2 linked regions of the Alloyangia pacifica genome follow. The protein of the gene in region 1 binds, or shares a complex with, the protein of each later gene. Links are inferred from orthologs where the notes say so. Each region holds a gene or a part of one and is shown on either strand. Other genes may lie near its edges.

What was found.
Region 2: the proteins of CEW88_RS17725 (region 1) and dnaG are in contact, whole or in part, in a crystal structure (PDB 2R6A), measured with the Geobacillus stearothermophilus proteins. The link is inferred for Alloyangia pacifica from one-to-one orthologs. Residues at the interface, in WP_033016901.1 of Geobacillus stearothermophilus: Ser13, Glu15, Ala16, Gln18, Glu91, Leu92, Asp94, Ala95, Val96, Pro97, Thr98, Ala99, Ala100, Asn101, Tyr104, Tyr105, Ile108; in WP_049624496.1 of Geobacillus stearothermophilus: Lys456, Leu457, Leu458, Pro459, Ala460, Asn463, Ala464, Leu467, Leu535, Leu536, Ile537, Ala538, Gln544, Glu545, Asp548, Tyr549, His552.

The regions. Positions count from the first base shown.
Region 1 is NZ_CP022190.1:1,020,531-1,036,659, forward strand. The notes cover bases 7,069-10,007. They hold CEW88_RS17725 (replicative DNA helicase), read left to right. Parts: upstream 7,069-7,763; coding sequence 7,764-9,251; downstream 9,252-10,007. Other genes in these bases: CEW88_RS17720 (orotate phosphoribosyltransferase), read left to right, coding at 7,069-7,460; CEW88_RS17730 (hypothetical protein), read right to left, coding at 9,452-10,007. Outside these bases: CEW88_RS17690 (M20/M25/M40 family metallo-hydrolase), read left to right, coding at 1-1,275; CEW88_RS17695 (hypothetical protein), read left to right, coding at 1,615-2,130; CEW88_RS17700 (hypothetical protein), read left to right, coding at 2,215-2,913; CEW88_RS17705 (cytochrome b/b6 domain-containing protein), read left to right, coding at 3,023-4,213; cysK (cysteine synthase A), read right to left, coding at 4,304-5,383; pyrC (dihydroorotase), read left to right, coding at 5,606-6,643; more of CEW88_RS17720, read left to right, coding at 6,783-7,068; more of CEW88_RS17730, read right to left, coding at 10,008-10,090; alr (alanine racemase), read left to right, coding at 10,207-11,244; CEW88_RS17740 (MlaE family ABC transporter permease), read left to right, coding at 11,241-12,047; CEW88_RS17745 (ABC transporter ATP-binding protein), read left to right, coding at 12,044-12,790; CEW88_RS17750 (hypothetical protein), read left to right, coding at 12,787-13,188; CEW88_RS17755 (paraquat-inducible protein A), read left to right, coding at 13,280-13,717; CEW88_RS17760 (DNA repair protein), read left to right, coding at 13,874-14,671; DNA repair protein RadA, read left to right, coding at 14,803-16,129. UniProt on the Escherichia coli protein: The main replicative DNA helicase, it participates in initiation and elongation during chromosome replication. Travels ahead of the DNA replisome, separating dsDNA into templates for DNA synthesis.
Region 2 is NZ_CP022189.1:2,123,706-2,135,128, forward strand. What follows is about bases 8,468-11,423. They hold dnaG (DNA primase), read left to right. Parts: upstream 8,468-8,926; coding sequence 8,927-10,921; downstream 10,922-11,423. Other genes in these bases: CEW88_RS24885 (hypothetical protein), read right to left, coding at 8,468-8,518; CEW88_RS10275 (hypothetical protein), read left to right, coding at 8,517-8,798; rpoD (RNA polymerase sigma factor RpoD), read left to right, coding at 11,063-11,423. In the rest of the region: CEW88_RS10220 (low molecular weight phosphatase family protein), read right to left, coding at 1-361; CEW88_RS10225 (UPF0262 family protein), read right to left, coding at 366-845; hisD (histidinol dehydrogenase), read right to left, coding at 954-2,255; CEW88_RS10235 (c-type cytochrome), read left to right, coding at 2,425-2,838; CEW88_RS10240 (DUF2948 family protein), read right to left, coding at 2,880-3,347; murA (UDP-N-acetylglucosamine 1-carboxyvinyltransferase), read right to left, coding at 3,344-4,615; CEW88_RS24735 (hypothetical protein), read right to left, coding at 4,615-4,788; CEW88_RS10255 (CYTH domain-containing protein), read right to left, coding at 5,396-5,878; CEW88_RS10260 (ParA family protein), read right to left, coding at 5,875-6,627; CEW88_RS10265 (CHAD domain-containing protein), read right to left, coding at 6,624-8,144; more of CEW88_RS24885, read right to left, coding at 8,141-8,467. UniProt on the Escherichia coli protein: RNA polymerase that catalyzes the synthesis of short RNA molecules used as primers for DNA polymerase during DNA replication.

The sequences.
Region 1 (16,129 bases):
AAGGAGGCCTGCGACAAGGCCGCGGACTGGCTCGTGGCGGATCTCGCCAGCATCGGCGTTGAGGCCAGCAAGCGCCCCACTCCGGGCCATCCGATGGTCGTCGGGCACGTCGACGGGCCGGGCCCGCATGTGCTGTTCTACGGACACTATGATGTGCAGCCAGTAGACCCGCTCAACCTGTGGAACCGCGACCCGTTCGATCCGGCGATCGAGGACACGGCCAAGGGCAAGGTGATCCGCGGCCGCGGCTCCTCGGACGACAAGGGTCAGCTGATGACCTTCATCGAGGCCTGCCGCGCCTGGAAGGCCGTGCATGGCACCCTGCCCTGCAAGATCACCTTCTTCTTCGAGGGCGAAGAAGAAAGCGGCTCGCCGTCCCTCATCCCCTTCATGAAGGAGAACGCCGAGGAGCTGAAACAGGCCGAGATCGCGCTGATCTGCGACACCGGCCTCTTCCAGTCGAAGACCCCGGCGATCATCACGCGACTGCGCGGGCTCCTGGGCGAGGAGCTGACCATCAAGGCGGCTGACAAGGATTTGCATTCCGGCATGTACGGCGGCGTCGCGATGAACCCGATCCGCGTACTCACCAAGATCCTCGGCGGGCTCTTCGACGAGAACGGCACCATTCAGGTGCCCGAAATCTACGAAGGCGTGCCCGAGCTGCCCCCGGAAATCCTCGAGCAGTGGAAGGCATTGAATTTCGACGACGCGGCCTTCCTTGGCGGCGTCGGCCTGTCGCAGCCTGCCGGCGAGAAGGACCACCTTCCGATCGAGATGATCTGGTCGCGGCCCACCGCCGAGATCAATGGTATCTGGGGCGGCTACACTGGCGCGGGCTTCAAAACCGTGCTGCCCGCCGAGGCCTCTGCCAAGATCAGCTTCCGCCTTGTCGGCACGCAGGACCCGGCGGCCATCCGAAAGAACTTCCGCGCCTGGGTCGAGGCGCAGGTGCCCTCGGACTGCTCGGTCGAATGGAAGGACCACAGTTGTTCGCCGGCCTCCGAGATGCAGACCACCCACCCCGGCTTCGAGGCGGCCCGCAAGGCGCTCGGCGACGAATGGGACGATCCGGCGGCCTATGCAGGTTGCGGCGGGTCGATCCCCATTGCCGGCTACTTCCAGAACATCCTCGGCATGGATGCCATGCTGGTGGGCTGGGGCAAGGATGACGACCAGCTGCATTCGCCGAACGAGAAGTATGACCTCGAATCCTTCCACAAGGGGATTCGCAGCTGGGCGCGAATCCTCGACGCCATGGCCAGCGCTGCCTGATTCATGAGCCTTTCTCCGGCGGGGCGGCTGTTTTCCGCCCCGCCAACCATCTGCGTTTACGATAAATTCATAAATGCCTGTCAAATGGACGACATTTCTCAAACCCCTTGTTTTTAGGGCTTCGCGGCACACCAATCCGAACGGATAGGTGGGCGGCCCGAACGGATGCCAGACTTCGCCAAGAAGATATCCGGTCCAAGCCACATTCGCCGCCACATTTCGCCACAATCCATTCCTAGCGTCGATTCCGACGAGAGCTTGCACAGCCCTCTGCTGGCAGAAGGCCGGCGGCATCTGGCAGAAGGAGCTAGGATCATGAGAGCCTACGCAGTCCGGAAAATGACGCACGCAGATTTCGAAGCCCGCATCCGGCGCATCGATCCTGAGTTCGCCCGGTACGGCGCAAGCGACGCAAGCAAGGTCGCACGCACCTCCAAGCGCCCGATCGTCTCGGGCATCGTCGGCTTCCTCTGGGCTGGCGTGGTCATCGCGGTGGCCCGCAACCAGCAAACCATCGAGGCAAGCCTGCTCCAAGGCAGCCTCCCACGCGAATACCACGTCTATGTCTTCGGCGCCCTCTCCGCGCTGCTCGCGGTCTCCGGCGTCATGGTGATGATGCACCTGCTGCGCATGGTCAGCCGCCGCGGCTCGGCCCGCAGCAATTCGGCCGGCATCCTTGTCGGAATCGGCGCCGCCACGGTGATGAGCATGATCCCCTCGCAGACCTATGTGGCCGGCCTCGGCCTGCTCGACGAGAATTCGCGCAACGTGATCGCCTCGGCCGGCACCTCGGTGCGCGCCACTGCCGGCCTCGACATCCGCGCCACCACTTTCGTCTCCTCGCTCGGCAATTGAGCCTAGGGGCTTGCCCCGAGCCACAGGATGAGGGACCCAGCCGGATCACGGCCCCCCGTATGAGGCCTTGGCTCAGAAGAACCCGTGGACTCTTTCCGGCAAGACGTATTGCCGATCCGGCTCGGACCGCTCGAACTGTCAATATCCGGTTTCACCGCGCGGCGACCAGCTGCGGTGCATCCTCCGACGCGGCCGCGTGAAATCGTACGCCCCGCACCCGGCATCACCCGCTACCAAGTGTTCGGCGAGCGCAGCTCGGGCACCAATTTCGTCAAGCGGCTGATCGGGCGCAACACGCCGCTCTCGCCGACCGGGGAGCTCGGCTGGAAACACGGGTTTCCGCAGATGACCGCGGTGCCGCCGGACGCGCTCGTCGTCTGCGTCACCCGCAACGCGGTTGACTGGGCGCGCTCCATGCATGCCAAGCCTTGGCATTGCCCGCCCGAGATGCAGCGGCGGGCCTTTTCCCGATCACTTTGCCCCGCGGAGCGTGCAGCTCATGGGGCTCACCAGCTTCTTCAACCGCGGCTGCGCCCTGCTCTTCTGCCCGCTCGAGGCTGTGCAGGCGCGCCCGAAGAACTTCCTCGCCGACCTCCGCGCCGGTTTCAACCTGCCCGAAGTTGCCCCTCATGCCCGGTGCACAAGCGCCTCGGCAGCCGGTTCAAACCCGCGGTGGACGAGCCGCGCCCCGAGCCGCCCGGGCAACTCTGCGCTGAAGAACTGGACTTCCTGCGCAGCCGTCTCGAGCCTGGCCTCGAAGCGGCGCTCGGGTACCATTATTGAGCCTCGGCGGGCTGCCGCGCGCACGGGGTCTGTGCATCCGCGCAAATTGCGCTGCGGCGCGGCATCGCCGATCTTCGGCAAAACCTTATCCCGAGCCCGGAGACCGCCGATGTCCCTCGCCAACACCAAGACCGCCTATGGTGCCGTCACCCGCAGCTTGCACTGGCTGACCGCGCTCGGCATTTTGATCATGATCCCGCTCGGTTGGATCGCCCATCTTTCGCCCTGGGCCACCGAGGCCGAGCTCGCCACCAAGGCGCAGCTCTTCTCGGTGCACAAGACCATCGGCGTGACGCTTTTCTTCCTCGCCTTGGTCCGCATTCTCTGGGCGCTGAGCCAGCCGAAACCCGCGCCGCTGCACCCAGAGCGCAGGGCCGAGAACTTCGCCGCCGAAACGGTGCATTGGCTGCTCTACTCGACGCTGGTGATCGTGCCGCTCTCGGGCTGGATCGAGCACGCTGCCACCGAGGGCTTCGCGCCGATCCTCTGGCCCTTCGGGCAGGACCTGCCCTTCGTGCCAAATTCCGACAACCTGGCAGAGACCGCCGCCTCGGTGCACTTCCTGTCGCAATGGCTGCTGGTCGCCGCGCTGGCGCTGCACGTCGCCGGGGCGCTGAAACATGTCATCATCGACCGCGACGGCACGCTGGCGCGCATGCTGAAGGGCGCCTCCGCCGGCACGCCCTCTGCCGGGCACCGCGTCGTCCGCCCGCTGCTTCTGGCCGTCGCCGCCTGGGCCGCCCTCCTCGGTGGCGGGGCTGCCGCGGGTCTCTTCGCCAGCGAGGACGCCGCCGAGACTCCGAAGCTCGAGGCCGCACAATCCGACTGGCAGGTGACCGAGGGCACGCTCGGCATCAGCCTCGTGCAGATGGGCAAAGAGATCGAGGGCAGCTTCGCCGACTGGACCGCCGAGATCGCCTTCGAGCCGCGCGAGACCCCCGGCAAGGCCGGCGACGTCACCGTGCAGATCGCTATCCCGACGCTGACCCTCGGCTCGGTGAGCAAGCAGGCCCTGGGCGCGGATTTCCTTGCCGCCGAGGACTACCCCACCGCCACTTTTCAGGCCGAGATCCTGCGCGGCGAAACCGGCTACGAAGCACAGGGCGCGCTTACGCTGAAGGGCGCCGAGGTGCCGGTCACCCTGCCCTTCGAGCTGACCCTCGAGGGCGAGACGGCCACCATGCAGGGCAGCACCACGCTCGACCGCCGCAACTACGCCATTGGCGAGAGCATGGCCGATCCGGAGCAGCTCAGCTTCGACGTGCAGGTGAACGTGGCGCTGACCGCCACGCGGCACTGACAGGCGGCGCGTCCGCGGTCAGCAGCGGTCGGAGGTGCGTATTTCAAACGCGTAGAAGGGCGCGGCAGTCTCGCGCCTTTTCTGTCCAACTCAAGCCATCTGGCTTGACGGGGTGGAGAGGGACAGCGCCTTTTCCGCCTCGTCCATGTCCTCGACGATGCCCTCGAAGAGCGGCGTGGACATGTAGCGCTCGCCGGTATCTGGCAGCATGGCGAGGATCACCGTGCCGGGCTCGGCCTTCTCGGCCAGCTGCATGGCGATGGCGAAGGTGGAGCCGCCGGAGACACCCGTGAGAATGCCCTCCTTCATCGCCAGCTTCTTTGCCCAGGCGATGCCGTCGGCCCCCGCGACCGGGATCAGCTCGTCGTAGCAGCCCGCGTCGAGCCCCTCCTGCAGCACGGCAGGTATGAAGTCGGGCGTCCAGCCCTGGATCGGATGCGGCTCGAAGGCGCTGTGGCTTTCCGAGGGTGCCCCGTCGGCGGTCCGGCCCTGCGCGATGCCGCTGCCGACGAGCTGCGCGTTTGCGGGCTCCGACAGCACGATCCTGGTCTCGGGCCGCTCCTTGCGCAGCACGCGCGCAACGCCGGTGACCGTGCCGCCGGTGCCATAGCCGGTGACAAAATAGTCGAGCCGCGTGCCGGCGAAGTCATTGACGATCTCGCGCCCGGTGGTCGCCTCATGCACCGCCGCATTGGCCTCGGTCTCGAACTGGCGGGCGAGGAACCAGCGGTTCGCCTCCGCCAGTTCCGCCGCCTTTCGGTACATGCCGAAGCCCTTCTCGGCGCGCGGCGTCAGAACCACCTTGGCGCCCAGCATCCGCATCAGCTTGCGCCGTTCGATCGAGAAGCTGTCGGCCATGGTCACCACCAGCGGGTAGCCCTTGGCGGCGCAGACCATGGCAAGCCCGATGCCGGTGTTGCCGGAGGTCGCCTCGACCACGGTCTGGCCAGGCTTCAGCGTGCCGTTTTTCTCGGCGGTCTCGATGATGCTCATTGCCAGCCGGTCCTTGACCGAGGCGGCCGGGTTGAAGAATTCGGCCTTCACGTAGATCTCGACCCCCTCGGGCGCGAGGTGGTTGATCCGCACGGCGGGCGTGTTGCCCACGGTGTCGACGATACTGTCGTAGAGCCGGCCGCGGCCGATGGTTTCTGCGGGTGTCGATGCGTCCATGGTCTCTCTCCCTGTGAAGCTTCCCTCTGGTCACCTTACCCCAAAGCGGGCCGTGGCGCGCCCACAGTCGGGTTGCAAAGGTTTCAGCGGCGAGCCGGTTGGTTTCGCCCAGGTCTCGGTGGCACGCCCGGCGGGCGCGGCGAGAGCCTGACACCGGCTTCCGCACCCAGCCTTGCGCATGCCATCTGGCCCGGCGCGCGCGCGCGTGCTAACGCGCGGGGCATGACCCAGATCACGCTCCGCCGCCCCGACGACTGGCACCTGCACCTCCGCGATGGCGAGATGCTGGCCGGCATCGCCCCCGAATCCGCCCGCCACTTCGGCCGGGCGATCATCATGCCCAACCTCGTGCCCCCCGTGGTGACCGGCGATCAGGCCGCCGCCTACAGGGGTCGCATCCTCAAGGCGCTGCCCGAGGGCAGCCGCTTCACCCCGCTGATGACCCTCTACCTGACCGAGACAACCGATCCTGCGGATGTCGCCGCGGCCTATGACGCGGGCATCATCACCGCGCTGAAGCTTTACCCGGCGGGTGCGACGACCAACTCCGCCTCGGGCGTGCGCGACTTCGACAAGGTGCGCCCGGTGCTCGAGCTGATGGCCGAGAAGGGCATCCCGCTCTGCGTACACGGCGAAGTGGTGGACAGCGACGTCGACATCTTCGACCGCGAGGCGGTGTTCATCGATCGCGTGCTCGACCCGATCCGCCGCGCCACCCCGGGCCTGCGCGTGGTCATGGAGCACATCACCACAAAGCAGGGCGTCGACTATGCCCGGTCCGGCGGCGACGATCTCGGTGCGACGATCACCACGCACCACCTGGTGATCAACCGCAACCACATCCTCGTCGGCGGCATCAAGCCGCACTATTACTGCCTGCCCGTTGCCAAGCGCGAGGAGCATCGGCTGGCGCTGCGCGAGGCCGCGACCTCGGGCGATGCCAGCTTCTTCCTCGGCACCGACAGCGCGCCCCATGCAGATCCGGCCAAGGAAAGCGCCTGTGGCTGCGCCGGCTGCTTCACTGCGACCAACACCCTGTCGATCCTTGCCGAGGTCTTCGAGCAGGACGGCGCACTGGACCGGCTCGAGGCCTTCGCGTCGCGCAACGGGCCGGCCTTCTACCGCCTGCCGGTGAGCGAGGAGACGGTGACATTGACCAAGGGTGAACCCGTCGCCTATCCCGCCAAGATCGACACTGGCGCCGGACCGGTGACCGTCTTTGACCCCGGCATGCCGCTGCACTGGCGGGTCGAGGCCTGAGCTTTGCGCAGGGGGCGCTCTGCCCCCTGCCCCCATCCGTTTCGGGAAAAGCCGAAAGAGCGCGGTGCCGTGCCATGCGCCCTTCCCGAACCCGCGCTTTCGCGCTAAGGCGGGCGCGGTTTTTCAAAGGAGCTGCCCCATGATCCCCTCGTCCTATCCCTCGCAAGAAGAAATGGCCCGGCTGACGGCCCGGATGCTCTGGGAAATCGGCGCGGTGCATTTCATGGGCGACGAGCCCTTCAAGCTCGCCTCCGGCCTGCCCTCGCCGGTCTACATCGACTGCCGCACGCCGATCTCGCATCCGCGCATCCGCTCGACGCTGATGGATTTCCTGACCGTCACCGTCATGCGCAATGCCGGCTTCGAAGCCTTCGACAACATCGCCGGCGGCGAGACCGCGGGCATCCCCTTTGCGGCACTGGTGGCCGAGCGGCTGGCGCTGCCGATGACCTACGTGCGCAAGAAACCCAAGGGCTACGGCCGCAACGCCCGCATCGAGGGCAAGATGACCGAGGGCCAGCGGGTGCTTCTGGTCGAGGATCTGACCACCGACGGCGGCTCCAAGCTCAGCTTCGTCGACGCCATCCGCGAGACCGGCGCCACCTGCGCGCATACCGCGGTGATCTTCTACTACGGCATCTTCCCCGAGACGACGAAGACCCTCGGCGATCATGGCGTAGAGCTGCACTATCTGTGCACGTGGCACGACGTTCTGGCCGAGGCCAAGGCGCGCGGCGGCTTCGAGCCGGCGACGCTGGCGGCGGTCGAGGCCTTCCTCGAAGACCCGCGCAAATGGCAGGCGGAAAACGGCGCATAAGCAGATTTCTCGCGGGCGGGGCCTTGGCGCCCCGCTCGCGTGCTTCCACCAAATGTTGCGAAAATTCCCGGCTCTGCTACGATATCTTCAAGAGCAGCACGGGGCGCCGGACGCATTTCCGGTTATCCCGAAATAGTCCACAGAGATTTCCAGATTGGTCCGCCTCCCGCGGCGCGTTAAGACGCTCGCACCTGCGGGACTCGGGGGAGCCGGTGGGGAGATCACAGGGACAGAAAACAACGTCGGGCCCATGGCAATCGGCCGCAACGACGGGGCCGTAGGGTCAGGGCCAAGGGGACAGGCATGAACGATCAGAGCGTATTCAACGCGACCGGTGTCGAGGTCGAGCAGGCCGACACGATGCCGCATTCGATCGAGGCCGAGCAGCAGCTGCTTGGTGCGATCCTGACCAACAACGACGTCTACGACAGGGTCGCGGCCATTCTCGGGCCGCAGCATTTCTACGACCCCGTCCACCGCCGTATCTTCGAGATCGCTGCCGCGCGCATCGCAAAGAACAACCTCGCATCGCCGGTGACGCTGAAGGCGTTCATGGAGGATGACGAGGGCCTCAAGGAGCTGGGCGGGCCAGCCTATCTCGCCCGCCTTGCGGGCGCCGCGGTCTCGAGCTTCGCCGTGCGCGACTACGCGCAGATGATCTACGATCTGGCCGTGCGCCGCGACCTCATCCGGCTCGGCCGCGACATCTCGGACCGGGCCACCAAGGTCGACGTGAAATCCGAGCCGCGCGAGCAGATCGTGCAGGCCGAGCAAGCGCTCTACAAGCTGGCCGAGCAGGGCCAGACCGAGGGCGGCTTCCAGTCCTTCCTGCGCGCCGTGACCGATGCGGTGAACGTGGCCAACGCCGCCTACCAGCGCGAAGGCGGCCTGGCGGGGGTCTCCACCGGGCTCATCGACATGGACAAGAAGCTGGGCGGGCTGCACCCCTCGGACCTTTTGATCCTTGCCGGGCGCCCGTCGATGGGGAAAACCTCGCTCGCCACCAACATCGCCTTCAATATCGCCAAGGCCTACAAAAAGGGCACCCGCCACGATGGCACCGAGGGTGCGATCGAAGGCGGCGTCGTGGGCTTCTACTCGCTCGAAATGAGCGCCGAGCAGCTGGCCGCACGTATCCTGTCGGAAGCCGCCGAGGTGCCTTCGGAGCAGATCCGCCGCGGCGACATGACCGAGGCCGAGTTCCGGCGCTTCGTCGACGCCGCCAAGAGCCTCGAGGCCTGCCCGCTCTTCATCGATGACACGCCGGCCATCCCGATCGCCCAGCTCGCCGCCAGGGCGCGGCGCCTGAAGCGGACGCATGGGCTCGACGTGCTGATGGTCGACTACCTGCAACTGGTGCGCGGCACCGCCGAAAACCGGGTGAACGAGATCGCCGAGATCTCCATGGGCCTCAAGGCCATCGCCAAGGAACTCAACATTCCGGTGATCGCCCTGTCGCAGCTCTCGCGTCAGGTGGAAAGCCGCGAGGACAAGCGCCCGCAGCTTTCGGACCTGCGGGAATCTGGCTCGATCGAACAGGACGCCGACGTGGTGATGTTCGTGTTCCGCGAAGAATATTACGTGGAGCGCGAGAAGCCCTCGGACGACCGGCTCGACGAGATGGCCGCCTGGCAGGAACGCATGGAGCGCCTGCACGGCAAGGCCGAAGTGATCATTGGCAAGCAGCGTCACGGCCCGATCGGCACCGTGGAGCTCAGTTTCGAGGGCCGCTTCACCCGCTTCGGCAACCTGGTGCGCCCCTGGCAGAACGGCGAAGGCGACAACTTCTGAGCCGCGAACAAACGCACCGAGGGCGCGCGGCACGGGAGATCCTTGATTTTCGCCGCTGCCCCCTCTAGATTTCTTAGGCAACGAAGAAGGAAAGTCTCATGACCGGACCGGATCCCATCATTATCTGACCTTCACTCGGCGGCGCGCGCACCCATCATCAGCGCGGCGCTGCCGTTTTCGCGTCTCTCCTGGAAAATCGCCTAGCTCGGCTGCCTTCCGCGCTTTAGCGCGTCTATCTTGCCTTCAAGCGCGATCCTCTGCGCCGAAAGCTCCGCCAGAGACCGGCTGTCGTCAAAGCGGAACCTTTCGAGACCGAGCGCCCGATGGTCATGCGCGAGGCTACCGAGAAGCTCCTGACCGCAGGCCGCCGCATCGCTGGCGCTCTCGATGATGAGCGCGATGACCTTGACCCGCGATTCCGGCGACAGCGTCAGGTAGCTGGCCTGCTGAACTCCTTCGATCTGCACCCGGATCTTCTCGAGCAGCCCATAGAAATTCACCGTCTGGTGCAGCGCGCCATCCGCGATGTTGTGCACCTCGCTGATCCGGGTGCGATAGATCTCCGTGTGCCGCGCGTCGGTGATATGGGGAATCAGCGCCCGATCCTCGCGGAAGCGCTTCAGCAGGTCCGCTTCCGAGGGTGACCGTTTCAAGAAACGTTCCATGTCCCGGGTGTTGAAGTCGATCTCGGCAAACAGCGCCCGCACGAGGCTGTCCTGCTGCTTCTTGCGCCGCCGCTCTTCGCGCTCGTCGTCGATGAGCCGCTTCACGAACCAGACGAGGAAGCCGAGGGTCGGCGCGAGAAAGGCCAGGAAGAACCTGATATCCACATCGTCCATACTGGAAAACCCCGCCCTGCCCGCCGATTATCGAAGCCGCAGGATGAAGAACTTCGGCTCCGAGGTCCAACGCTTTCCCTCTTGACGCCCCGCCCGCGCCCGGCAATCAACGCGCCATGGCACAGGCACAGCTTACCGTCGATCTCGACGCGATCCGCGCCAACTGGCGCGCCCTCGACGCCCTCTCCGACTGCGAGACCGGCGCCGTCGTCAAGGCAAACTCCTACGGTCTCGGCGCCGATCGCGTCGCGCCGATGCTGGGGCGCGAGGGCGTGCGCCGCTTCTTCACTGCCACGGTGGAAGAAGGCGCGGCGGTGCGCAAGGCGCTGGGGGACGGCCCCGAGATCAACGTCTTCGGCGGCCACATGGCCGGGGATGCTGCGTTGATCAAGTCCGCCGGGCTGACGCCGATGTTGAACTCCATCGACCAGATGTTGCGCCACGTCGAGGCGCTGCCCGGCCATCCCTTCGGCATCCAGCTCGACAGCGGCATGAACCGGCTCGGCATGGAGGCCGAAGAATGGTCCGCACTGCGCGAGCTGGCGATGAAGCAGAAGCCCCGGCTGATCATGTCGCACCTTGCCTGCGCGGACGAGCCAAACCATGGGATGAACGCCCACCAGCTGCGCAATTTCTGCGAGATGACAGACGGGCTCGACGCGCCGCGCTCGCTCGCGGCCACGGGCGGCATCCTGCTGGGCAAGAACTACCATTTCGATGTCACCCGCCCCGGCATCGGTCTTTACGGCGCGATGCCCTTCCGCGATGCCCGGCGCGTGGTCTCTCTGCATCTTCCGGTGATCCAGACCCGCGAGGTCAAGACCGGCGAGTCGGTGGGCTACGGCAACAACTTCGTTGCCCGCTCGCCGATGAAGGTCGCGACGATCTCGGCGGGCTACGCCGACGGGCTACAGCGCGCGCTCGCCCCCAAGACATATCTCTGGGCCGGCGAGACCCGCTGCAAGCTGCTTGGCCGCATCTCGATGGACCTCATCACCGTCGACGTCACCGCGGTCGACAACGTTCCCGATGCGCTCGAGTTGCTCGGCCCGCACCAGAGCGTCGACCAGCTGGCCAACCACATCGACACGATCGGCTACGAGATCCTCACCTCGCTCGGGGGCCGCTACGCGCGGAGCTACGCAGGCGAATGAGCCTGATGCGAACCCTCGTCGCCGCGCCCGCAGCGGCGCTGGGAACGCTCGGCGCCGCGGTGATCCGTGCGCTGGGGGCGGCCGGGCGGCTGACGCTCTTCGCCCTCGCCGCGCTGAGCCACATCGGCCGCCCGCCGCTTTACCCGCGTGAATTCGGCATGGCGCTGCTGCACGTTGGCTGGCTGTCGCTGCCTGTGGTGGGCATGACGGCGATTTTTACGGGCGGCGCGCTGGCGCTGCAGATCTACTCCGGCGGCGCGCGGTTCAATGCCGAGGCGGTGGTGCCGCAAATCGTCGCCATCGGCATGGTGCGCGAGTTGGGGCCGGTGCTGGTCGGGTTGATGATCGCCGCGCGCGTCACGTCCTCGATCGCCGCCGAGATCGCCACGATGAAGGTCACCGAGCAGATCGACGCTCTGGTCACCCTCTCGACCGACCCGATGAAATACCTCGTCGCGCCGCGCCTGCTGGCCGCGCTCGTCACGGTGCCGCTGCTGGTGGCGGTGGGCGACGTGATCGGCATCGCCGGGGGCTACGCCGTGGCCACCAGCGCGCTCGGCTTCAATCCAGTGGGCTATCTTGCAAACACGCTGAACTTCCTCGAGCCGCTCGACGTGCTCTCCTCGCTGGCGAAGGGGTGCGCCTTCGGCGGCATCGCCGCGCTCATGGGCTGCTATTGCGGCATGCACTCGGGCCGCGGAGCGCAGGGCGTGGGTCGCGCCACCAAGTCCTCGGTCGAGGCAGCGGCGATCCTCATCCTTGCCGCCAACTTCCTGCTCACGGGGGTGTTCTTTTCGGCATGATCACTCTTACCGAGCTGCACAAGAGTTTTGACGGCGCCCCCGTGCTGCGCGGCGCCAGCCTGCATGTGCCCAAGGGCAGTTCGATGGTGATCATCGGCGGCTCGGGCACGGGCAAGTCGGTGCTGCTGAAGTGCATCCTCGGGCTCGTCACCCCCGACAGCGGCAGCATCACCATCGACGGGCACGACGCGACACGCGGCGAGCGCGAGGCGCTGCTCTCGCGCTTCGGCATGCTGTTTCAGGGAGCGGCCCTCTTTGACTCGCTCCCGGTCTGGCAGAACGTCGCCTTCCGCCTGCTGCGCGGTCCACTCAAGCGTCCCCGCGGCGAGGCCCGCGAGATCGCGATCGAGAAGCTGCGCCGCGTTGGCCTCGGCCCCGAGGTTGCTGACCGCCTGCCCGCCGAGCTTTCGGGCGGCATGCAAAAGCGCGTGGGGCTTGCGCGCGCCATCGCCGCCGAGCCCGAGATCATCTTTTTCGACGAGCCAACCACCGGGCTCGACCCGATCATGGCCGGGGTGATCAACGCACTGATCCGCGAGATCGTCACCGAGATGGGCGCCACCGCGCTAACCATCACCCACGACATGAGCTCGGTCCGCGCCATCGCCGATCGCGTCGCGATGCTGCATGCGGGCAAGATTCGCTGGGAAGGTCCAGTCGGAGAAATGGACGCCACAGCAGATCCTTACGTCCAACAGTTCATCCATGGGCACGCGACTGGCCCGATCGAGGCGCTGAGATGAGCTTCTTCGAGCCGAGCCCGCTGCTCGTGGCGTTCATCCTCTTCAAGAGCTTCGTCTACCTTGAGGTATTGGCTCTGCTGGCGCTTGTCCGAGGTCTTTTCGCCCGCGGCCCATCGCGTCACGCTGCGCTGCTGTCGCTGGGCCTTGCGGGCGTCGGCATCTACGCGAGCTTCGCGCCGACGCTGGCCGCCAGTCAGGGGCTACCCGCCCTGCCGCTGCTGCCCGCGATCTCCCGTCTGCTCACCTGGCAGCAAGGCCTGCCGGCCCTGCTGCTCGCCTCCGTCCCATTGGCGCTCAGCGCGGGGCTGCCCGGCAGACGCTTCCGCGCGATCGACATCCTGCATATCTTGCTCATCGCGGCGCTCGTCGGCTTGGGGCTGGCGGCACGCTTCGTCTGAACTCGGCCCTTTTTCTCTTTCCAAATACGCCGGGGTGAAGGCGCCGCCTGGTGACGAGGGGCGACGCCCCTTCCCCGGCATGAGGCTGCCCATGCTGAAATACGTCAACCTCGCGCTCTTCGTGCTCTACCCGCTCGCTTGGGGGGCGCCGTTGATGCATGCGGGCCTGCTGCCGCTCTTCGGCCTGTCGGACATCAGCGTCCTGTCGGGGATCACCACGCTCTGGCACAGCGACATCTTCCTTGCGCTGGTTGTCGCGCTCTTTGCGCTGGTGGCGCCGCTGGTGAAGATCGGGGGGCTGGCGCTAGTCCAGTTCGGGGGGCTGCCCCGCCGCGCGCTGCCACTGATCAACGCCCTGGGCAAACTCGCGATGGCCGACATCTTTCTTGTTGCAGTCTACGTCACACTGATCAAGGGCATGGGCGTAGGCCGGATAGAGATCGGCTGGGGGCTCTACCTCTTCACCTTTTGCGTCCTGGCGTCGCTGGCCATAGGTTTGCTCGAAAGCCAAAAAGAGGCGACTAAATAACTCGGGTTTCTCGCAACAATTGCAATTCTGCCACTGCGATTGTGCACACGGACTGAGCGCCGGTCATTAAAGTTAACATTTCCCTCTCCTTTCGGTACACTCGCCCTATTCTATTTCTCTACTGTTCTTTCTTTGGCTTTTTCTTGGGAGTCCCCCATGGTGTCCCAACTTCGTGACGCAGGTCTGGCCCTGCACTATATCCTCCAGAAGCTGGCATTCATTGTCGTGGCCACCGTCGGGGTGGCGCTGTTGATCTGGACCGCCGCTGCGGCTGCCGGGCTTGCGCCCTGGCTCGAACTTGACCTCAGCCTTGGTGGGCAACCGATTGAGAATGCCGGTCTTTGGGTGCAATGCACCTTGGCCGGACTTGCCCTGATACTTGTGTCCTTCCTGCCGAACGCCGTGCATGTGATGGCGTTGGAACGGTCGCACCGGTCGTTCCACATTGGAATGCGCGATATTGCCCGCGCCTATACGATGTCGCACCGCGCCGACCGCGAGGGGGTTTTCAAGCTGCAATCCGAGTTCGACTCGGTGCGTGAGAGGCTCGCCTACCTGCGTGACCATCCCGACCTCGCCGAACTCGAGCCCTCGGTGCTCGAGGTGGCGGCGCAGATGAGCCACGTCTCCCGCGATCTCGCCCGCACCTATTCCGATCGCAACGTGCAGCGGGCGCAGGATTTCCTGGTCGCCCGACAGCAAGAGGTCGAGGATTTCAACATTCGCATCGAAAAGGCCAAGGCGGCCGCGGTGGAGATCCGGCGCTGGCACGAACGGCTCGAGCTCGACGAGGCGATCGCGCAGGCGCAGCTTGCCCGGCTGGTGGATGAACTCGAGGATATCCTGCCCGAGATCCTGCCCGAAACCACGGTCACCCTGGACGCGCCCGCCCCCGAGTTCACCGAGGCGCCGCGTCAGGAACGCGTCGTGCCTCTGCCGCGCGCGGCCGAATGAGCGCCGTGGGCTGATCGCGGCGGAGGGGGCACTGCCTCCTCTGCGGCTTTGCCGCCGTCCCCCTCGGGATATTTGCGCGTGGAAGAACTGGCCAGCTTGCACAGCGCTCCGCAAGCAGGCAGAACCCGCGCATGGCCAAAGCTTCCGCGAATTTCGTCTGTCAGTCTTGCGGCAACGCCACCTCGAAATGGTCGGGGCGCTGCGATGCCTGCGGGGAATGGAACTCCATCACCGAAGAGGTGCCGCTCTCGCAGGGGCCCGGCGGCAAGACGCTGGGCGCCACGCGCGGGCGCAAAGTGGCGCTGTCGGATCTCGCCACGACCGAAGCCGCGCCGCCGCGCACCGCCTCGAAGATCGAGGAACTCGACCGCGTGCTTGGCGGCGGGCTGGTGCCCGGGTCGGCCATCCTGGTGGGCGGCGATCCCGGCATCGGCAAGTCGACTCTGCTGCTGCAGGCGGCTGCGGCCTTTGCCGGCGCCGGGCAAAAGGTGATCTACGCCTCGGGCGAGGAGGCACGCGCGCAGGTACGCATGCGCGCTCAGCGTCTGGGGCTTGGCGAGGCCGCGGTGCAGCTCGCCGCCGAAACCAACCTGCGCGACATCCTCACCACGCTCGAGGCCGAGAAGCCGGGGCTGGTGATCGTCGACTCGATCCAGACCATGTGGGTCGACAACGTCGCAAGCGCCCCGGGGTCGGTGGCGCAAGTGCGCGCCGCGGCCCATGAGCTGACCACCTTCGCCAAGCGCCACGGCACCTCGGTGATCATGGTTGGCCATGTCACCAAGGACGGGCAGATCGCCGGGCCTCGGGTGGTCGAGCACATGGTCGACACGGTGCTCTATTTCGAGGGCGAGCGCGGCCACCAGTTCCGCATCCTGCGCTCGGTCAAGAACCGCTTCGGCCCGGCCGACGAGATCGGCGTTTTCGAGATGACCGGCGGCGGGCTTGCCGAGGTGCTCAACCCCTCGGCGCTGTTCCTGTCGGAGCGGGGCACCCCCGCGCCCGGGTCGGTGGTCTTTTCCGGAATCGAGGGCACCCGCCCGGTGCTGGTCGAGTTCCAGGCGCTCGTCGCCCCAACGCCGCAGTCGCAACCGCGACGCTCGGTCGTTGGCTGGGATGGCGGACGCCTTGCGATGATCCTCGCCGTGCTCGAGGCGCGATGCGGCATCCCCTTTGCGGGACTCGATGTCTACCTCAACGTCGCGGGCGGCATGAAAATCAACGAACCGGCGGCGGATCTGGCCGTGGCGGCTGCGCTGCTTTCCGCCCGCGAGGATATTGCCGTACCCCCGGAAACAGTTGTTTTCGGCGAAATCAGCCTCTCTGGCGCCCTCAGACCGGTCGGCCAGACCGAAAACAGGTTGAAAGAGGCGCAAAAACTTGGTTTTTCCAACGCGATCCTGCCAAGGGGCGGAAAGGCCACGGGCAAAAGCGGCATGTCGCTCAGCCAGATGCCCG
Region 2 (11,423 bases), on another replicon or contig:
CGCCGAGCCCCGTCGGATCCATGATCGGCCAGTATTCCACCGTCAGGTGAAAGAAGCGGGTCAGATCCAGCGCGGCGCGCTGCGAGGCGGGCGACATGGCCACGATCAGGTCGAATCCGGAAAGCGTCTCACCCATCTCCTCGAGCTCCTCGAAGCTGCGCGAGCGGTGGCGCGACAGCTCGACGCCGATCTCCTGGCAGACCGAGATCGCGAAGCCGTCGATCTCGAGATCGTTCACCACGCCGACGGACTGCACATAAGTGCCCTGACCGTGGAGCTTTTTCATGATGCCCTCGGCCATGGGCGAGCGCACCGCGTTGTGGTCGCAGCAAAAGAGCACCGATTGCGGCAGCTTCGGCACGCGATCAGCCCCCGAAATGCAGCACGCAGATGAGTGTGAAAAGGCGCCGCGCGGTGTCTATGTCGACCTCGGCCTTGCCCTCGAGCCGTTCCTGCAGGATGCGCGCGCCCTCGTTGTGGATGCCGCGGCGGGCCATGTCTATGGTCTCGATCTGGCTCGGTGCCGCCGTTTTCACCGCATCGAAGTAGCTTTTGCAGATCTGGAAGTAGTCCTTCACCACCTGCCGAAAGGGCGCGAGCGAGAGGTGGAACTCGGCTGCCGGATCTCCAGCGTCGGTGGTGATGTCGAAAACCAGCCGCTTGTCGCGGATCGACAGGCCGAGCGCATAGGGACCGTCGGGCACGTCGCGGCCGTTGCGCGCCGGCAGGCAGAAGCTGTTGTCCTCCATGAGATCGAACATGGCCACGCGCCGCTCCTGCTCGATCTCCGGGGTCGGAGGCGGCAGGTTGGCGTCGTCAAGCTCGATACGGGCGATGGTGCTCATGGGCGCGTCCTCGGCTGCGGCTCCGGAATCTGTAGCCAATGCGCGGGGATGGGGCAATGCGACTTGCGACTCATGGGGCAGAAGCGGCGACGCCCCCGCCCCGGACGATCAGCCGTTGAGCTTGCGCAGCCGCGCGGTGACCGACAGGCCGTGCGCCTGCAGGCTTTCCGAGGTCGCCAGCACCTCGGCGGCGGGGCCGATGGCGCGTAGCGCATCGGGCGACATCTTCGCCAGCGTGGTGCGCTTGACGAAATCGAGCACCGACAGCCCCGAAGAGAAGCGCGCCGAGCGCGCGGTGGGCAGCACGTGGTTCGGCCCGCCGACGTAATCGCCGATCGCTTCCGGGGTCCATTGGCCGAGGAAGATCGCCCCGGCGTGACGGATTTTCTCGGACAGCGCTTCGGGCTCGGCAACGCAGAGCTCGAGGTGCTCGGGCGCCACCCGGTTCGACAGGGCCGCCGCCTCGTCGAGATCGCGGCAGATGATGACCGCGCCGAAGTCGCGCCAACTGGCGCCGGCGATGCCGCGGCGCTCGAGCACCTCGAGCTGCCGGGCGACCTCGTCGGCCACCTTTTGAGCAAGCACCGCGTCGGGGGTGATCAGGATCGACTGGGCGCTCTCGTCGTGCTCGGCCTGGCTGAGCAGGTCGAGGGCGATGAACTCGGGATCATTGCCTTCGTCGGCGATGACGAGGATCTCAGAGGGGCCGGCGATCATGTCGATGCCGACCTTGCCGAAAACCCGGCGCTTGGCGGCAGCGACGAAGGCATTGCCCGGGCCGGTGATCTTGTCCACGGGCGCGATGCTTTCGGTGCCATAGGCGAGCGCGGCGATCGCCTGCGCCCCGCCGATCCGGTAAATCTCGTCGACCCCGGCGATGCGCGCCGCCAGCAATACCAGCGGGTTGGCCACGCCATCAGGCGTCGGCACGGCGATGCAGAGCCGCTCGACACCCGCCACCTTGGCGGGAATGGCGTTCATCAGCACCGAGGACGGATAGCTTGCCAGTCCACCCGGCACATAGAGACCGGCCGCCGAGACCGGCGTCCAACGCCAGCCGAGGGTCGCGCCGTCGGGGTCGGTCCACTGCGCATCCTCGGGCATCTGCCGCACGTGGTAGGCGCGGATGCGCTCGGCGGCGATCTCCAGCGCGGCACGCTCGGCTGCGGGAACCTGCGCGCAATAGGCGTCGATCTCCTCTTGAGTGAACCGTAGCCCGGTCGCCTCCAGCTCGAGCCGGTCGAACTTGGCGGTCATCTCCAGCACGGCAGCGTCGCCGCGGGCGCGCACATCGGCGATGATGCCCGCGACGATGTCATCCACGTCGGGGCTGTCCTCGCGCTTGGCGCTGAGCAGCTGGGCAAACTCCAGCTCGAAATCCGGGTCGGTCGTGTCGAGAAAGACGGGCATGGGCGGTCTCCTTGTCGCGAGACTGCTTAGAGAGAAGCGCCGCCCGGCTCAAGTGGCGCGCCGGGGGATTCGCCCGCATCCCTTGACATGGATCAGCCCGAAAAACATGCGACTCGCCTAATATGTCGAAATCGGCATGGGAGAGCCGATGCATTTCGGAGGAGCAAAGATGTTTCAGAAGACATTTGCAGCCCTGGGGCTGGTGGTTGCGGCGAGCGCCTTCTGCGCTGGCGGATCGGCCGTGGCGCAGAGCGCCGGAGAAACGGAATACATGAACGCCTGCGCCGCTTGCCATGGCGAGAAAGGCACCGGCGACGGGCCGCTGGCCGAACTGATGACCGTCGATCTACCCGACCTCACGCAGATCTCGGCGCGGAACGACGGCGCGTTCCCGATGCTCGACGTCATTCAGATCATCGACGGACGCAGCGGCATCCGGGGGCATGGCTACCCGATGCCGGTCTGGGGGCAGCGGTTCAAGGAAGCGCTTTCCATAGACATCGGCCCCTACGCCAGCGAGATCGTGACGCGAGGACGGATTCTCGCCCTCGCGCAGCACCTGGAATCGATCCAGGCGCAGTAGGTTCGGAAAGGGGTCAGGCCCGTCGGTTCAGGACCAGCGGTTCAGGCCCCGTGATCCGGCACCTGCCCCGACACCGCGGTGTAGGGCCGGGTCACATCCTTGAGACGCAACTCCAGCGCCTCGACCTCGGCACGCAGCGCGCCGTCACCGGCGAAGGTCAACTCGACGAATCCTGCCCCCTCCTCGCCCGGCTCGAATTTCACCGAGAGCAGCGAGAGCACGGTGTCCTTCTCGCCCGGGTTCACCCCTTGCGCCGAGACCTTCAGGACGTTCTCGATCACCAGAAGCGATCGCACCCGCTCCGGCGGCGAGACATGCACGCCATCCTCACGGCGCAGCCGGTTGATCAGCAGCGCCAGCCGGTGGTGACGCTTCTCCCAGGCCACGTCGGCCACGGTCGTCACCGAATCCTGCGCAAGGGCCGAAAGGACCTGCAGGTCCTCCGGATCCATGGCACCCAGGTTGAGCGGTTGATTGCCCGCGTCTTCGAATCTTGCGTCCTCGGTCACTCGCCCTTCACCCGTTCGATCTTGGCGCCCACGCCGCGCAGCTTGCGGACCACGTGCTCGTAGCCGCGGTCCAGATGATAGACCCGGCTTACCACGGTTTCGCCTTCCGCGGCGAGACCCGCGAGGATCAGCGACACCGAGGCGCGCAGGTCGGTGGCCATCACCGGCGCGCCCTTCAGCTTGTCGACCCCGGTGACCCGCGCGGTGCCGCCGTGCACGTCGATCTTGGCGCCCATGCGCAGCAGTTCGGGGGCATGCATGAAGCGGTTCTCGAAGATCTTCTCTTCCAGCACGCTCTCGCCCTCGGCGGTGCAGAGCAGCGCCATCATCTGTGCCTGCAGGTCGGTGGGGAAGCCCGGGAAGGGCTCGGTGGTCACATCCACCGCCTTCACCCGGCCGTTCTTGCGCGCCACCTTGAGACCCGTTGGCGTCTCCTCGACCGAAATGCCCGCCGCGTCGAGTTTTTCGCAGAAGCTCTCAACCAGCGCGATCGTGCCGCCAAGGCACTCCACCTCGCCGCCGCAGATCGCCGGGGCAAGCATGTAGGTGCCCAACTCGATGCGGTCAGTGACCACGCGGTGGGTCGCACCGCCCAGCGTCTCGACACCCTGAATCTCGATGGTGGAGCTGCCCTCGCCCTCGATCTGCGCGCCCATCTTGCGCAGGCACTGCGCCAGGTCGACGATCTCGGGCTCGCGCGCGGCGTTCTTGATCACCGTGGTGCCCTTGGCCAGCGTCGCGGCCATCAGCGCGTTCTCGGTGGCACCCACAGAGGCGAAGGGGAAATCGACGATGCCCCCCTTGAGACCGCCCGAGGGAGCCTTGGCATGCACGTAGCCGTCGCGCAGGTCGAGCTCGGCGCCCATGGCTTCGAGCGCCTTGAGGTGCAGGTCCACAGGGCGCGCGCCGATGGCGCAGCCACCGGGCAGCGAAACCTCGGCATGGCCAAAGCGTGCCAGCAGCGGGCCGAGCACGAGGATCGAGGCGCGCATCTTGCGCACGATGTCATAATCGGCGCGAGTCGAGGTCAGCGCGTGGCTCGACATGGCCAGGACCTGCCCGTCATTCAGCGACTGCACCTCGGCGCCAAGCGACTGCAGCAGCAGCGTCATGGTGCGGATGTCCGACAGCCGCGGCGCATTGGTCAGCGTGAGCGGCTGATCGGACAGCAGGGTGGCCGGCATCAGCGTGAGACAGGCGTTCTTCGCCCCGGCAATCGGAATTTGTCCCGAAAGCGGGCCGTTGCCCGTGACGACGATCGAATCCATTAACTGTCCTTTTCACTGCTCTGCCCGTCTTCGGGCTTGTTATCTTCTTTCGGCGCGGCATTGCGCGCCTTGGCCTGCGCCTTGCGCCGGGCGAGATTCGCCTTCAGCGCGGCTTTTAGACGGGTTTCGCGCTCCTGCGCAGGGGATGTTCGGGGGCTGTTTTTCGGCTCCATGAACTTTCTTTACTTGAGAGGCAAAAAACCGTCCAGATTGCGCTTGCACCCCCCGGCGTTTGCCCTTAGACACCGCGCCACGCCACGAGGCACACCGACGCAACCTAGCGCGGACGCTTCAAAAGGCGAACCGGCGCTGCTGTAGCTCAGTGGTAGAGCACTCCCTTGGTAAGGGAGAGGTCGACAGTTCAATCCTGTCCAGCAGCACCACTTAAACCCCTGAAATCGCTAGATTTCGCGAGACCCTCTCCCAGAGTAGCCTCTCGCGCTCCGGGCCTTGCCGAGATGCCTCCGCGCTGCCGCGCTGGCTCCTGCATGCGCTTGGTCCGGTAAATCAGGGCTCTATCGCAGCACTTCGCCAGGGCTCTTGGCGCGCCACCGCGCAGCGCGCACCGAGCTGCCGCAAGGGCATCCCGAAGCCCCCGTATCCTGCGCATTTTCCGACCCCCGGAAGCGGTCCTTGCGTCACCCCGGCGCGTCACCCGGCGTCACCCCGACTCCGGCCCGGAAACGAGTCATGCCCCGACTGCAAGGCACCGCGATTCTCCGCCGCGAAAACGGCCCCCCGCGAATCGATACACACGAGTCGCAGGAGGCGAACGTCACGTCACCCGGGTCGGCCCGGCACCCCGTTGTCGGCGAGCGCGCGATTCCGGTAGCGGCGATCCTCGGTCACATCCGCGCCGAACCAGTCCGGCGGAGTGAAAGCCAGTGCCGCCTCCACCGTATCGAATTCCACCTCGACCATCACCAGCGGCGCCAGCGCGCCGGCAAAGACGTCGAGCTCGAAGCCGGTGCCATCCGCCAGCGCGCCCACGTAGCGGGTCTTCTCGACCACGCGCCCGCCGGTCGTCGGCCAGAGTTCCTCGAACTGGGCGCGCTCGATCTCGATCTCGCGCTCCATCCGCGCCAGCCCGCCCTCGGATTTCAGCGTCAGGAAATAGGCGCCGCCCTTCTCGCGCAGGCGCAGCTCGATGGAATCGCCCTCGAGCGTGACATACCCCTGTCGCACCGGCTTGGATTTCAGCCCCTCGAGCACCGGCAGACGGGCGACGAGGAACTTGCGCTCGATCTCCACGCCGCCGCTCATTTGCCGAACACCCGGGCAACAAGCTCGTCATGCAGCGTAGCGTAGGCCGCGCTTGCCGCGCTCGACGGGGCCGAGACCATGACCGGCGCGCGATGCACCCCCATGCGCTCCACGTCCGAGGTGAAAGGGATCGACGCCGCGAGCAGCCGCTTGCCGTGCTCCCGGCGCATCTCGTCCATGGTCTCGCCATGCAACGACTTCACCCCCTGCGCCATGGAAAAGAAGCCGTGCAACTTCTTCACCGGCAGGTCGTGCTCGCGGAAGAACGCCTTGAGCTGCTCGAAGGTGCGCTGCGAGAGCGTCGTGGGGATCACCGGCACGACGACGGCATCCGAGGCGCGGAAGACGTTCTCCGACAGGGTCGAGATGTTCGGCGGGCAATCCAGAAGGATCACGTCGTAGTCGCCCTTCACCGCCTTCAGCGCCTTCTTGAGCCGAGAGCGCGAGTTGCGCATCCTCGCCAGAAATACGTCGAAGTCGCGGAAGGTCATATTCGCGGGCAAGATGTCGAGATTGTCGAAATCGCTACCGCGGATGGCCTTGGTGAAGCGCGCGACGTCGTCGAAGAAACGCGTCTCGGTCAGCTTCTTCGATGGCTTCACCCGGAAGTAGAACCCCGAGGCGCCCTGCGGATCGAGATCGCAGAGCAGCACCCGCCGCCCGCCCTGCGCCAGCGCATAGGCGAGATTGACGGAGGTCGCGGTTTTTCCCACGCCGCCCTTGTTGGAATAGCAGGCGATGATCTTCATGGTTTTCCCCCGTGGAACAGGTCGCGGAACGTCTGGCGGGTCTCGGCGCTGTTGAAGGCGGCAAAGCTGCCGACAACCCGTGCGCGCTCGGCCAGCTGGCGGTCGTGCAGCACAAGGACCAGCGCGCCGACGCTCTGGGCAATCTGCAGGTTGCCCGGTGTCGCCCCCTCGAGACGCCCGAGAAAGGCCTGCAGGCTCTCCTGCTGCACCGAGTAATCGTTGAAGAGGCCGAGGTTGTCCTGCAGCTTCTTGAGCGGCTTGATGATCTGCTTGAAGGGCTTTGCCGGGAAGAGCGGCGCGAAGAACTCCATGAGGTAGCGCAGCTTCTTGCAGTGGATGCGCAGCTCGTGGACCTCGTGGTCGGGCGTGCCCTCGTCGATGCCCTCGGCAATGGTGCAGATCCTTCGGTAGCGTTTCCAGATCAGCTTGCAGGCGAAGTCGTAAGCGGACAGATCGGCTTTTCCCCCCTTTGCCAGCTTCTTGCGCTTGTCAAAGAGCTTGATGAGCGCCTTGATCTCCTTGCGGTAGGCAGTGCTGCGCAGGTGTGCCGCAAGCGACTGGTGTTCCCCCGTCCGCTCCTGCGCGAAAAGCGCGAACATCCGGTCGAGCCCGCCGTGCAGGCTGGCGGGCACCATGGCGTAGAAGCCGTCCCGCTCCAGCAGGTAGACATCAAGATCCCGCAGCCGCCCGGTGGGCGACATGAGGTCAGAAAAGCGCGCCTTCAGTTCGGCGGTCAGCTCCGCGTCGTAGACATCTCTGAAAAGGCTCAGCACCGAGCGGACCTTGCGCAGTGCGATGCGGTAGTCGTGCAGGAACTCGGTGTCGTCGTCGGCGATCACCCCGGCCTCGTTGGCCCGCGCCACTTGCAGATAGGCGGCGATGATGTCGCTCGCAGCATCGAAGGCCCCGGTCTCGCGATCCAGTGAAACGACCGGCTTGGGGGTGTAGTCGCTCAGACCCGGAAAGAGCTTTGCATAGAGCCCGGCCTCGCCGAGCGCCGTGCCGCCCGCATCCTCGACCATAACGCGCAGCCGCTGCAGCGCCTTGTCGTAGCCGCGCAGCCCCTGCAGCTGCAGCACCAATACCTTCCCGCCCCCGGTCGCCGCCAGCTCGATAAGCTGCGCCCGCGCCTGCGTCTTGCCCTCGTCATCCAGCAGCGACAACGTTCCCCGGCGCAACGTGCCCGCGCCCACCGGGAGCAGGCAGCGCAGCGAAGAGAGGTCCGAGAGCGCCCCCTTGACCGGCCCCTCGGGAAGGTCGCTGACGAAGCGGGCCCCGGCGGCACCGCGCTGCACGAGAGGCGCGCCCGCAGGCCGCAGCAGCTCGAACTGCTCGTCCGCCTCGACCAGCAGCCTGCCGGAGTTCCGGAGCCTCTGATCGAAGCTGTCTCGGACCTGGAAGGCGCTGCTGCCCTCCTGCCAGACCAACCGCGCGGCAAGGCCGCCGACGGGCGCGCCCATCAGCCGCTCCAGCGCTGCTTCGGGCAGGAGATAGGGTGCAAGGGTCTCCGGGCTCATCGTACCTTCTTTCTGCTCTTGCGCAGGTAGTCTTCGATCAGTGTCTCGACGATCTTCTGCACGCTTGTATCTTCCTCGATCGCGCGCAGTTTGAGCGCCTTCAGGGTCTTGCCGCTGAGCCGAAGGGAGGTGTTCTTCTTCTCATCTTCCTGTGCATCCTGGGCCTTGGGCTGTTTGACCTTCGCCATGCTGCGCACCTTTCCTGTATGTGACGTCATGATGTCACTCTTGCGACCGGCCCGCAACGCGGTTTTCCCTGAAATCAACACGCTCGGCCTACTCATCTGTTCGTGAATGAACAGAGTGCTGCGGATGACAGCGCCGCCGCGAGCGCTTAGGTACCCAGCATGGCTGACGAAGGAGATGCAGACCATGCGGAACCTTGTTGTACTCGGGCTGGTGCTTGCCGCTGCCACGCCCGTCTCCGCGCAAAGTGAGAAGGCGGCACGCTGCGAGACCTCGGCAAAGATGGTCATGGAAGCGGTGCAGGCGCGTAAGGACGGAATTTCCCTCAAGCGGACCGAGCGCGAGCTGCGCCGGGCGCTCGACCGCGACACCGGCGCTTCGCTCGCGCAATGGATCTACGGGCTGCCGGAGAAGGATCTGACCCTCGACGTGGGCCGGACGTGGGAGCAGCAGTGCCTCACGCAATGAGCCCTCAGAGCTGACAGGCACCGACGTCGCGCTTCCGCGCGGCGCCGGAGTCGGCTATCCGCAACGAATGATGAAATCCCCGGTCGAGTCGCATGGACTCGGCTCCGTTGTGCATTGATACTCCGAGCATGAGTCTTCCACCCGGTTTCCTCGACGAGTTGCGCACGCGCACGAGCCTGTCTCAGGTCGTGGGCCGCAAGGTCATGTGGGACAGCCGGAAATCGAACCAGGCCAAGGGGGACATGTGGGCGCCCTGCCCGTTCCACCAAGAGAAGTCCGCGTCCTTCCACGTCGATGACCGCAAGGGCTTCTACTACTGTTTCGGCTGCCACGCGAAGGGCGACGCCATCTCCTTCATCCGCGAGAGCGAGAACGTCGACTTCATGGAAGCCGTCGAGATCCTCGCCCGCGAGGCCGGGATGCCGATGCCGGCGCGCGATCCGCAGGCCGCGCAGAAGGCCGACCGCCGCAGCCAGCTCGCCGAGGTGATGGAACAGGCGCTGCGCTTTTACCGGATGCAGCTGCGCACCGGCGCCGCCGCCGAGGCGCGTGGCTATCTCGAGCGGCGCGGCCTCAAGCAGGAGGTGCAGGACCGGTTCGAGCTCGGCTTCGCGCCGAACGGCTGGCAGGGGCTCTGGGATCACCTGCGCGGACAGGACGTGGCCGAGGATCTGATCCTCGGCGCCGGGCTGGCCAAGCCCTCGGACAAGGGCCGCGCGCCCTATGACGTCTTCCGCAACCGCATCATGTTCCCGATCCGCGACGGTCGCGGCCGCGCGATCGCCTTTGGCGGGCGTGCGATGGATCCGCGCGATAATGCGAAATACCTCAACTCGCCCGAGACCGATCTCTTCGACAAGGGCCGCAACCTCTATAACCACGCGCCCGCGCGCGAGGCGGCGGGCAAGGGCCAGCCGCTGATCGTCGCCGAGGGCTACATGGATGTGATCGCCCTCAGCGAAGCCGGGTTCGAAGCCTCGGTCGCGCCGCTCGGCACGGCGGTGACCGAGCATCAGCTCGCCCTCCTGTGGCGCATCGCCGACGAGCCGGTGATCGCCCTCGACGGCGACAAGGCCGGGCTGCGCGCCGCCTACCGGGTGATCGACACGGCCCTGCCCTTGCTGGTGCCGGGCAAAGGGCTGCGGTTCGCCCTCATGCCCGAGGGGCAGGACCCCGATGATCTGCTCCGCGCGAAGGGGCCGCAGGCGGTGAAGGCCGTGCTCGACCAGGCGCTGCCCATGGTGCAGCTTCTCTGGCGGCGCGAGACCGAGGGCAAGGTCTTCGACAGCCCCGAACGCAAGGCCGCCCTCGACGCGACGCTGCGCGCCGCGATCAAGCGGATCCAGCACCCCGACCTGCGCCGCCACTACGGCGACGAGATCAAGGACCTGCGTTGGCAGCTCTTCCGCGGCAAGCGCGGCGGCCAGTCCGGCGGGTTCTCGGGAAGCGCGAGCCAATACACTCCTTTCCGCAACGGCAAGCGCACGCAGAAATGGGGCCAGGCCGTGCCTATCGCGCCGAGCGCCTCGGCCAAGGCCTCGCTGCTGGTGGCCGCCGGCGACGCCGCCGAGACCCGCCTGCGCGAGGATGTCATCCTCGCCGTGCTGCTGCGCTACCCCGCGCTGATGGCCGAATTCGAGAGCCCGCTCGAGACGCTGCCCTGCCAGGACCCCTCGCACGCCGCCCTGCGCAGCCTTTTGCTGGCGGGGGTGACCGACGACCCCGAGACACTCCAGGACGAGGCGATGCAGAGAATCGGACCCAAGGCCCTTGATTCCCTGCTCGGGGCACGCCATGTGGCTGTCGTACCCTGCCTGCGACATTTCGGTGACAGCGAGCTCGCCCGCCTGACGGTGGCCGAGGAGTTCGCAAAAATCGCCGCTCAGGCTGGACTCGTGGCCGAACTCGCCGAGGCTCTGGAGGACATGGAAAGCCTGGCGGACGAAGCCCTCACCTGGCGCCTGGGACAGGCAGCGCAGGCACGCAACCAGGCCGTGATGAACCGGTCCGAGGATGACGTGGAATTCGACGTGGGCGCGAATGGCGCCCGCATGGACAAGGAAGAACGCAGCGCCTTTGACGCGTTGCTGCAGCAGATTCGCTTTTCCAAAGGTCAGAACTAGATGGCCATTTAGGGAAACTGGAGGAAAAACCGGTAGACGGGTGGCCGAATCAAACGATTCCCCCCATGATTCGCAAAATCGAATCACTTCACTTGCGCGAGTGCCGGCCAGAACCGGCCCCTCCCTTTGACGGAGCACTTCATGGCAGCCAAAGACAACGACGACGCCAAGCCGGAAACTCAGGACGACGCACACAGCCTCGACATGAGCCAGGCCGCGGTCAAGAAGATGATCGCCGAGGCGCGCGAGCGTGGCTTTATCACCTATGACCAGCTGAACCAGGTTCTGCCGCCCGATCAGGTCAGCTCAGACCAGATCGAAGACGTGATGTCGATGCTCTCCGAAATGGGCATCCAGGTCACCGAAGAGGACGAGGAATCGGAAGACGGCGACGACAAGGCGAAGGGCTCGACCGATCTGGTCGACGCCTCGCGTGGTCGCGACGTCGCGCTGTCGTCCGGGGGCGCCGAGAAGCTCGACCGCACCGATGACCCGGTGCGCA